2 regions of the Arenimonas sp. MALMAid1274 genome follow, and region 2 is predicted to be linked to the other one. Evidence: riboswitches for the same ligand, from Rfam matches in the RefSeq annotation. Region 2 holds a riboswitch; the other holds the start of a gene.
The links. A riboswitch is a leader RNA that binds a small molecule or an ion and turns the genes downstream of it on or off. The one in region 2 is predicted to bind cobalamin.
Positions count from the first base shown of each region.

Region 1: linked by a shared signal. The riboswitch ahead of ACOQFR_RS00905 (ribonucleoside-diphosphate reductase subunit alpha) and the one ahead of ACOQFR_RS06265 (TonB-dependent receptor domain-containing protein) in region 2 are both predicted to bind cobalamin.

Region 1 covers NZ_JBMIRR010000020.1:33,557-38,542, forward strand. Annotated here, with positions in the region: gene ACOQFR_RS00905 (ribonucleoside-diphosphate reductase subunit alpha) at 1-2,114, opposite strand, end outside; cobalamin riboswitch at 2,338-2,558, opposite strand; gene ACOQFR_RS00910 (NADPH-dependent FMN reductase) at 2,601-3,152, opposite strand; gene ACOQFR_RS00915 (amidohydrolase) at 3,181-4,479, opposite strand; gene ACOQFR_RS00920 (amidohydrolase) at 4,649-4,986, opposite strand, start outside.
Region 2 covers NZ_JBMIRR010000025.1:303,890-308,875, reverse strand. Annotated here, with positions in the region: gene ACOQFR_RS06270 (DUF1631 domain-containing protein) at 1-484, opposite strand, end outside; gene ACOQFR_RS06265 (TonB-dependent receptor domain-containing protein) at 592-2,409, opposite strand; cobalamin riboswitch at 2,543-2,731, opposite strand; gene ACOQFR_RS06260 (CPXCG motif-containing cysteine-rich protein) at 2,745-2,930, opposite strand; gene hemW (radical SAM family heme chaperone HemW) at 2,982-4,133, opposite strand; gene rdgB (RdgB/HAM1 family non-canonical purine NTP pyrophosphatase) at 4,127-4,741, opposite strand; gene rph (ribonuclease PH) at 4,738-4,986, opposite strand, start outside.

The DNA.
Region 1 (4,986 bases), on a different contig from region 2:
CACACCGTGCGGTAGACGGCGCGAAGTTCGGCCGGGATCTCGGCGATGGCCTGCACCGAGCCTTCGGCCAGCTTGATGCGGTCGCGCATCTCGGGCGTCCACAGGCCCAGCTGCTTGAGCTCGACCACCAGGTGCCGGTTGACCTGCAGGAAGTCGCCGGAAAGGGTTTCGCGCTTGAACAGGTTGCTAACCTGGGGCTCGATGCATTCATAGCAGCCGGCGATCGAAGCGATAGTGGCGGTGGGGGCGATGGCGATCAGCAGCGAGTTGCGCAGGCCATGCTGCCGGATGCGGTCGCGCAGCGTATCCCAGCGCTCGGCGTCCGCCGGCACCACGCCCCAGGCGTCGAACTGCAGCTCGCCGCTGGCGGCGCGGGATTCGGCGAAGTTGGGATGCCGGCCGCGCTCCTGCGCCAGCTCGCAGCTGGCCTCCAGGGCATGGAAATAGATCTGTTCGGCAATGCGGGCCGACAGTGCGCGCGCTTCCGGCGCGTCGAAGGCCAGGCGCAGCCGGAAGAACACGTCCTGCAGGCCCATCACGCCCAGGCCCACCGGCCGCCAGCGCAGGTTGCCGCGGCGCGCCGATTCGATCGGATAGAAGTTCAGGTCGATCACGCGGTCCAGCTGGCGCACGGCCAGGCGCACGGTTTCGGCCAGCCTGTCGAAGTCGAAGCCGTCCTCGCCCAGGTGATGGCCCAGGTTGATCGAGCCCAGGTTGCACACCGCCGTCTCGTCGGACGAGGTGACCTCCAGGATCTCGGTGCACAGGTTGGACAGGTGGATGACATTGCCGGGCCGGGCGGTCTGGTTGCTGGCGCGGTTGCACTTGTCCTTGAAGGTCATCCAGCCGTTGCCGGTCTGGGCCAGGGTGCGCATCATCTTGCCGTACAGCTCGCGGGCGCGGACGGTCTTCACCGCGCGGCCGCCGGCCTCGGCCTGTTCGTAGGCGGCGTCGAAATCGGGGCCGTACAGGTCGGTGAGCTGCGGCATGGCGTGCGGGTCGAACAGCGACCAGTCGCCGTCGGCCTCCACGCGGCGCATGAACAGGTCCGGGATCCAGTTGGCCAGGTTGAGGTTGTGGGTGCGGCGCGCGTCGTCGCCGGTGTTGTCGCGCAGCTCCAGGAACTCCTCCACGTCGGCATGCCAGGGTTCGAGGTAGACGCAGGCCGCGCCCTTGCGCTTGCCGCCCTGGTTCACGGCCGCGACCGAGGAGTCGAGCGTCTTGAGCCAGGGAACGATGCCGTTGGAGTGGCCGTTGGTGGACCGGATCAGCGCGCCGCGCGAACGCACGCGCGTGTAGCTGACGCCGATGCCGCCGCTGAACTTGGACAGCTGGGCGATGTCGCCGTAGCGCTGGTAGATGGACTCGAGCGAATCCTGGGGCGAGTCGAGCAGGAAGCAGCTCGACAGCTGTTCGTGCGTGGTGCCGGCGTTGAACAGCGTCGGCGAGCTGGGCAGGTAGTCCAGCGACGCCATGCGCTGGTACAGGGCCAACGCCTCCGGCACGTCCTGGCTGAGCGCGCAGGCGATGCGCAGGAAGAACTGCTGCGGCGTCTCGATCACCGTGCGCTTCGTGGGATGCCGCAGCAGGTAGCGGTCGTAGAGGGTGCGCAGGCCGAAGTAGTCGAACCTGCGGTCGAGCGAGGCGTCCAGCGCGTCATTGAGCTTGCGGGCATTGGCCTGCACGAAGCCCAGCAGGCGGTCGTTGATCAGGCCGGTCTCGTGGCCGCGGGCGATGGACTGCGAGAAGGCGTGGATTTCCTGGCCCGCCACCTCCTTGGCGATGAAGTCGGCCAGCAGGCGCGCGCCAAGGCGGCCGTATTCGGGTTCCTCGGCGGTGAGCAGGGCGGCGGTGCGGATCGAGAGTTCGTCCAGTTCGCGCGTGCTGGAGCCGTCGTACAGGCCGGAAATGGTGCGGGTGGCCACGCGCATCGGGTCCACGGCATAGAGGTCGTCGCAGCGGCGCATCACCGCGCGCACGATCTTGTTGAGGTCCACCGGCTCGCGGCGGCCATTGCGCTTGGTGACGGTCATGCCCAGCGCGGTGGCGGGCGGGGTGAGGGCGAACTGCGGCGAGGCGGCGTCGGCCGGCGCTTCAAGGACGGGGTGCGACATGGGGTTCTCCGGTGCGTGGCGCACGGTCGCCGACCCTCCCTCGGGGGGCGGCGCGCGGAGACGGAACGCGAAGACACCCAACGGCGTCGTCGCGGCCATGCCCCCGCGGGCATGCGAAGTCAGCTCGGAGGATGGAATGCGGGTGTCGCAGGGACCGAGACGCGGCGCCACGACACCGGCGCCGTCTCCCCCCGGAGACTTCTGGGCCGGTCACCGCGCGGTGTGCTTCGCGCGGCTGTCGGCAGGTCTTCGGACTTGAGGACGGGGAGACAGGAACGGGTTCCTGTCTCCGCCTACTAGCCGTCGCTTCCCAGGGCCAACCGCCCCAGTGCCAAAAACGGCGTTCGTTTCCACATACCGCTGCGGGGCAGTGCCGGATTCCCACCGGCTTCCCTATTAACCCAAGCGCTTGTGGCGCCCGGGACCGACGACCCCAAGATAGTGGGGTCGGCGGATGGGGTCAAGGCGCGGTGTGCTGCGCGGAACTCAGGCGGCGTGCTTCTTCACCCAGGCCACGTAGGCATCCACCCAGCCCTGCAGGAACTTGCGGCTGCCCTCGCCAATGTTGCCGTCGGCATCGAACAGGTCGTCCTTGGCCTGCACGAAGGCTTCGGGCTGGTTCAGCGTGGGCATGTCGAGGTAGGCGGTGATGTTGCGCAGGTGCTGCTGTCCCAGCGCGGTGCCGATGGCACCCGGCGACGCGCCGATGATGCCGGCGGGCTTCTTGGCGAAGGCGCTCTTGCCGTAGGGGCGCGAGGCGTGGTCGATGGCGTTCTTGAGCACGCCCGGCACCGAGCGGTTGTACTCGGGGGTGACGAACAGCACGCCGGTGGCGGCCAGCAGTTCCGACTTGAGCCGCTTGACCGAGTCGGCCTGGTTGGCGTCGTCGTCCTGGTCGTAGAGCGGCAGGTCGCCGATCTCGAGTTGCGTGAAGATGACGTCCGAAGGCGCGAGTCGCGCTAGCGCGGTGGCCAGCTTGCGGTTGATGGACTCGCGTCGCAGGCTGCCGACGAGGACGGCGATGGTGGTCTGGGTCATGGCGTGGCTCCGTGGGGGTTGGGACGGATCATGCGTCGTTCTGGTAATCCAGCACCACCTGCAGCATCGCGCGGGTGCCGACCTTCAGCGCCTCTTCGTCCAGGAAGAATTCCGGCGAGTGGTTCGACGGCGCCTTGATCGCATCCTGGCCCCGCGGGGTGGCGCCGACGAAGAAGAAGAAGCCCGGCACTTCGCGCGCGTAGTACGAAAAGTCCTCGGCGCCCATGTTGAGGTCCAGCTCGCGCACGTTGGCGGCGCCGACGGCTTTTTCCAGACTGGGCACCATGCGTGCGGTGAGCGCCGGGTGGTTCACCGTCACCGGATTGCCCTTGGTGTCGGGCACGTTGGCCTCCACGGTGGCGCCGTGGGCGGCGGCGACGTGGGTGGCGACGTTCTTGAGGTCCGCGAACACGGCCTGGCGCATGCCTTCGTCGAAGGTGCGGATGGTGCCGACCAGCTCGACGCTGTCGGGGATGATGTTGTAGCGGATGCCACCCTTGATGGCGCCGAAGGTGACGACCACGGGCAGCTTGCTGATGTTCTGCCGGCGGCTGACGATGGTCTGCGCGCTGCCGATCAGGTCGGCGGCGGCCACGATCGGGTCCACGCCGCCCCAGGGGCGCGAGCCGTGCGTCTGGCGGCCCTTCACGACGATGTTGAAGCGGTCCGAGGCGGCCATGGCCGGGCCGCTGCGCCAGCCGACGGTGCCGGCGTTGAGCGTGCTGAACACGTGCAGGCCGAACACCGCCTCGGGCTTGAAGCGGTCGAAGATGCCCTGCTTGAGCATTTCCTCGGCGCCGCCTTCCTCGCCATCCGGCGGGCCTTCCTCGGCGGGCTGGAAGATGAAGAGGATCTCGCCGGGAAGCTCGGCCTTCATCGAGGCCAGGGCCTCGGCCACGCCCATCAGGATGCCGGTGTGGGCGTCGTGGCCGCAGGCGTGCATCACGCCGACGGTTTCGCCGCGGAAGGTGGACGTGACCTTGGATTCAAACGGAAGGCCGCTGCGCTCGGTGACCGGCAGCGCGTCCATGTCGGCGCGCACGGCAATGCGCGGGCCGGGCTTGCCGCCGCGCAGCACCGCGGTGACGCCCGTGGTGGCGATGCCGGTGCGAACGTCCTCGAAGCCCAGCGCGCGCAGGTGGTCGGCCACCAGCTTGGAGGTGCGCACCTCGCGGTTGCCCAGCTCCGGATGCTGGTGGATGTCGCGGCGCCAGGCCTGCACCTTGGCGTCCACCTTGGTGGCCAGGGTTTCGACGTCGGGCGCCTGCGCAGCGGCGGGGCCGCAGAGCGCGGCGGAAAGGGCGGAAACCAGCAGCAGGCGGCGCATCGGCGATCTCCGGAAGGGATGGGCCGATGCTATCACCGCGTCAGTCGTCTCCGCTCGCCTCTGCGCGCAGCCGAGGAAAACATACCAGGTATGTTTTCAGTCTCAATGAGGAGGAAAACATACCAGGTATGTTTTCAGTCCCAATGAGATAGGAACGGTAACTGGTAAGTTATCTCTGCAGGCGGTCGAGGGAGACCTGGAGCATCGTTCGCACGCCGACGTCCAGGGCCTGTTCGTCGAGCAGGAACATCGGCGAATGGTTGGCCGGCGCCTTCAGCGGATCGACGCCCGGGGCCGTGCTGCCGACGAACCAGAAGAACGTGGGCGCCACGGTGGCGTACTGCGAGAAATCCTCGGCAATCGTCAGCAGGGGCATCTCCACCACCTTGCCCTCGCCCAGCGCGGTGCGCAGCGAGGCCAGGCCCGAAGGGGCCAGCGTGCCGTCGTTGGCCGTCACCGGGGCATTGTTCACCACGCGCAGGGTGGCCTTGGCGCCGCTGGCCGTCG
Region 2 (4,986 bases):
GTTTGCCGGCCAGCACGCCGAAGCGCTGGCCCAGCAGGTAGAGCGGCAGGCTGTTGCGGACCTCGGCGCGGCTGGCCACTTCGGCCAGCACCGTGGTCTCGTCCATGTCGAGGTTTTCCACCAGCGACAGCTCGGTGCGGGTGAGGCGGAAGTTGCCGGTGACCACATTGGCGCCCGGCGGATCCTTGATGCAGGCCAGTTCGGCCTCCAGCGCGATCAGGAATCGCGGCACCAGGTCCGGGCGCGTGCGCTTGACCAGGCGCTGCGCTTCCAGCCAGCGCGTCTGCACCATGTTGCTGCGCGCCTGTTCGGCGTACTTGAACAGCTGCTGCTCGAACTCGTTGAGCATCGAGACCAGCGTTCGCTCGATCTCGTCGGACGAGTACTCGAGGATGCCACCCAGCAATGCCTTGACGCGTTCCGGCAACGGCCGCGACGCCAGCGTCGGTGCAGACGCGTGCGGAGTTGTGGCCGATGCGGACATGCGGCGCTCCGTAGTGAATTCCCCAACCTGATTCTAGGCACAGCCCGGGCCTGACGCATAGGCCCGGACTGCCCGCCTGCGGATCGCGGGCGGCTTGGCCGCTGGGTTCAGTCTTTGCCGTTCCAGACCAGATTCAGCATCGTGCTGCGCCCGGGGGTGTTGTAGCCATAGGCCAGGGCGTAGTCCCGGTCGGTCAGGTTCTCCAGCCGGGCTTCGACCCGCCAGGCCGGCGTGAACTGCCAGGACACTCGCAGGTGGGCCAGGGCATAGGCGTCCAGGTCGGCGCCGAAATCGGCCCGGTCCGAAACGTAGTCGCCGTCCAGGCCGAGCTCGAGGCCGTTGCCGAGGCGATAGCCCAGGTCCAGGTGCGCCTTGCGCTTGGCCCGGCGCAGCAGGGGATCGCCGGTGCCGGCGTCGATGGCGTCCTGCCAGGTGAAGTTGCCGCCCAGGGTCCAGGCCTCGCGGCGGAAACGGTACTCGAGCTCCACGCCCTCCAGTTCGGCCCGGTTGATGTTGATGGCGTTGTTGGTCAGCGGCGCGGCGAAGGCGATCAGGTCGCGCACCCGCGAGCGGTACACCGACGCGCCGAGGCGGTGGCCGGCGGCCGGCTCGACCTCCAGGCCGAATTCCCAGGTGCTGGACTGTTCGGGGCGCAGGTCGGGATTGCCGGCATAGCCGAAGCCGCTGTCCGGGTAGTAGAGCTCGTTGAAGTTGGGCGCCCGGAAGCCCTCGCCCCAGGACAGGCGCAGGCGCGCGAGCTCGCTGAACGCCCAGCCCCAGCCGACATTGCCGGTGGTGGCGCCGCCGAACTGGTCGCTGTCGTCGCGGCGCAGGGACAGGTCGAGCACGTGCGCACCGAAACGGCCGCCGTAGCCGGCGAACAGCGCCTTGCTGGTGCGCGACCGGTCGAATACGTCACCGTCGAAGACATTGCTGTTGGCGCCGGTCTCGCGCTGCCAGTTCAGGCCGAAGTGCACCGCCTGGGCGTCACCGGTGCGCAGGTGGTTGACCCAGTCCACGCTGTTGCGCCGGCTGTGGAATTCATTGCTGAAGCTGCTTTCCGACGCGAGGTCTTCGCGGGCATGGCCGGCGGTGAGCTGGTGGGTCCAGCGGTCGGTGAGCTCGCCGGCGAGGGTCACGCCGCCGGACGTATTGCGGGCCTGGGTGAGGCCCTGGTCGAACTCGACGTCGGCATCGGTGCTGATCACCTGCACGGCCAGCCGGTGGCTGCCCAGCTCGGTGCGGCCGCGCAGGCTGAGGTTGCGATTGCGGTAGCCGTCCTCGTCCGTATCGAAGGCGAAGGTGGCGTCCGGGTTGGTGGCCGAGAAGCCATCCAGCCGCTGGTAGCCCGCGGTGAAGCCCAGGCCCTGGCGCGAATCACCCAAGCCTGCCCCCGCGCTGGCACCCCGCCGGCCGTAGCTGCCGACGGTGGCGCGCGCCGACGGCGCGGACGGGTCGCGGGTAAAGACATGGATCACGCCGCCGATCGCATCCGAACCCCAGAAGGCCGCGCGCGGGCCGCGCACGATCTCGATGCGCTCGATCTGCTCCAGCGGCAGGTGGGCGAAGTCGAACACGCCCTGGCCGGTGGACCCGACCCGGATGCCGTCGATCAGCACGAGCGCATGGTTGGAATTGCCGCCGCGCAGGAACACCGTGCTGGCGCCGCCGGGGCCGCCGGTGCGGGCGATGTCGATGCCGGCCTGGCGACCCAGCAGGTCGATCAGGTCCGGGGCCTGGCTGGCTTCGATGTCGGCCCGGTCGATCACGGTGACCGAGGCCAGCGCCTCGTCCAGCGGCTTCTCGATGCGCGTGGCGGTGACCTGCACGCTGTCGAGGGTGGGGGCATCCTGGGCGCGTGCGACCGGCACGAGGCAAAGGCTGATGGCCGCGCAAAGCGCGGTGCTGCGGAAATCGGGGTTCATTGGTGTCCTCCTGGAACGCTCACCCGCGGATCGGATGACGCGGACGGGGACACCGGGGAACGCGATGGCGGAACGCGGAACGCAGGCCATGACGCCGCCCCGTTGCCCTCCGCAACGCGCCGTGATGGCCCCCGAGGGGGCCAGGCACCAGGCCGGTCTCCGGACTTGCCAGTGGAAGCGCGCGATTGCGCGGTTCCCGCCTTCCGCCTTCCCATGTCCCGGGGGACACAGTGGCTTGCTGGAAGGGTGACCTGGCCTACCGTTGCGGGGGCAGCGCCGGATTTGGACCGGCTTCCCGAACACCTGTTGCGGCGCGGATTCTAGCCCAGTCGGGCTCAGTCGTCGCGGTCGGCGTCCAGGCCCAGCAGTTCGCCGTCGTGCCCCGCCTGCAGGCGCAGGCGGATTGGTCGGCAGCACACGGGGCAGTCCTCGACGTAGTCGGCATCGCCGGCCGACGGATCGGCCAGGGCCTCGAAGCGTTCGCCGCAGTGCGGGCAGGTGATCTGGATGGCATCGAGCATGGAGCGAGGATGCGGGGAGGCGGGTTGGGGCGGCGTGAGGGGAGCCGCGGGTCAGTGGAGGAACAGGGCGATGACGTCGTTGGTGAAACGGCGACCGAGCTCGGTGGGCCGGATGCGGTCGCCGATCAGGTCCAGCCAGCCCAGGTTCTGGGCCTTGGAGAGTTCATCGACGATGGCGCTGCGGTCCAGGCCGGTGCGGGATTCGAAGTCGCGCAACGAGAAGCCGTCGACAAGGCGCAGGGCGTTGAGCATGTAGTCGAAGGGCAGGTTGGCCGGGGAGATCACATCGTCGCCGCCGATGCCGGCCGCGGTGCCCGCGTGGGCCAGGTAGTCGCGTGGATTCTTGGGCTTCCATCGCCGCAGCACCTCGCCCGTTGCACCGGAGCTGATCTTGCCGTGCGCGCCGGCGCCGATGCCCAGGTAGTCGCCGAAGCGCCAGTAGTTGAGGTTGTGCGCGCACTGCCGTCCGGGCCGGGCATAGGCCGAAACCTCGTAGGCGGCGTAGCCGGCGTCCTCGAGGCGTTCGACGCAGCGCTCCTGGATGTCCCAGGCGCTGTCCTCGTCGGGCAGGCCCGCCGGCGGCTTCACCGCGAAGGCGGTGTTGGGCTCCATCGTCAGCTGGTAGTGCGAGACATGGGCCGGCTGCAGCGCGATCGCGCGCTCGACGTCGGCCATGGCCATGGCCAGGTCCTGGCCGGGCAGGGCGTACATCAGGTCCAGGTTGAGGTTGTCGTAGCCGGCGTCCTGCGCCAGCTTCACCGCGCGCTCGGCTTCGCCGCTGTCGTGGATGCGGCCCAGGCGCTGCAGGCAGCCGTCGTCGAAGCTCTGGATGCCGAAGCTGATGCGGTTCACGCCGGCCGCGCGGTATTGCTCGAAGCGGCCGTGTTCGGCCGTTCCCGGATTGCATTCCATGGTGATCTCGGCGCCGGGCGTGAAGCGCAGGCGCGCGGCGCACGCGTCCAGGATCGCGCCGATGGCCTCGGGCGCGAACAGGCTGGGCGTACCGCCGCCGAAGAACACGCTGTGCACGGGCCGGCCCCAGACCAGGGGCAGGTCCTGCTCCAGGTCCCGCACCAGGGCCTGCACGTACTCAGCCACGGGCAGCGCGCCGGACTGGCCATGGGAGTTGAAGTCGCAATACGGGCACTTCTTCACGCACCACGGGATGTGGATGTACAGCGACAGCGGCGGCGGGATCAGCACGCGGTGAACTCGTGCAAGCGTTCGCGCAGGCGCGCCAGGGCCAGGCCGCGGTGGCTGATGCGGTTCTTCAGCGACGGCTCGATCATCGCCGCGGACGCGGCGTGGCGCGGGTCCAGGAAGACGGGGTCATAGCCGAAGCCGCCGTCGCCGCGGGGCGCTTCAAGCACTTCGCCCTGCCAGACGCCTTCGGCGACCAGGGGCTGCGGATCCTCGGCGTGGCGCAGCAGGACGATGACGCAGTAGAAGTGCGCGCGGCGCTGGGCGCCCTTCAGGTCGCGCATCTCGTGCAGCAGCTTGGCGATGTTGGCACCGGCATTGCCGTGTTCGCCGGCGTAGCGCGCGCTGTACAGGCCGGGCGCACCGCCCAGGGCGTCGACGACCAGGCCCGAGTCATCGCCCAGGGCCGGCAGGCCAGTGGCGCGGCAGGCATGGCGGGCCTTGATCAGGGCGTTTTCGAGGAAGGTCAGGCCGTCCTCGACTGCGTCTTCCACGCCCAGTTCGCCCTGCGTCACCAGCGTGAAGCCGGCGTCGGCCAGCAACGGCTGCAGCTCGGCCAGCTTGCCGCGGTTGGAGGTGGCGAGGACGAGGCGGTTTGGAGCTGTTTTCATCCGGCCAGGGCGCGACGCTGCAGGGCGATCAGTTCGGCGATGCCGGACGACGCCAGGCCCAGCAGGGCGTCGAGTTCCTCGCGCCGGAAGGCGTGGCCTTCGGCGGTGCCCTGCAGCTCGATGAAGCCGCCGCCGTCGTTCATGACCACGTTCATGTCGGTGTCGCAGTTGCTGTCTTCGCGGTAGTCCAGGTCCAGCACCGGCGTGCCCTGGTAGATGCCGACCGAGACCGCGGCCACGGCGCC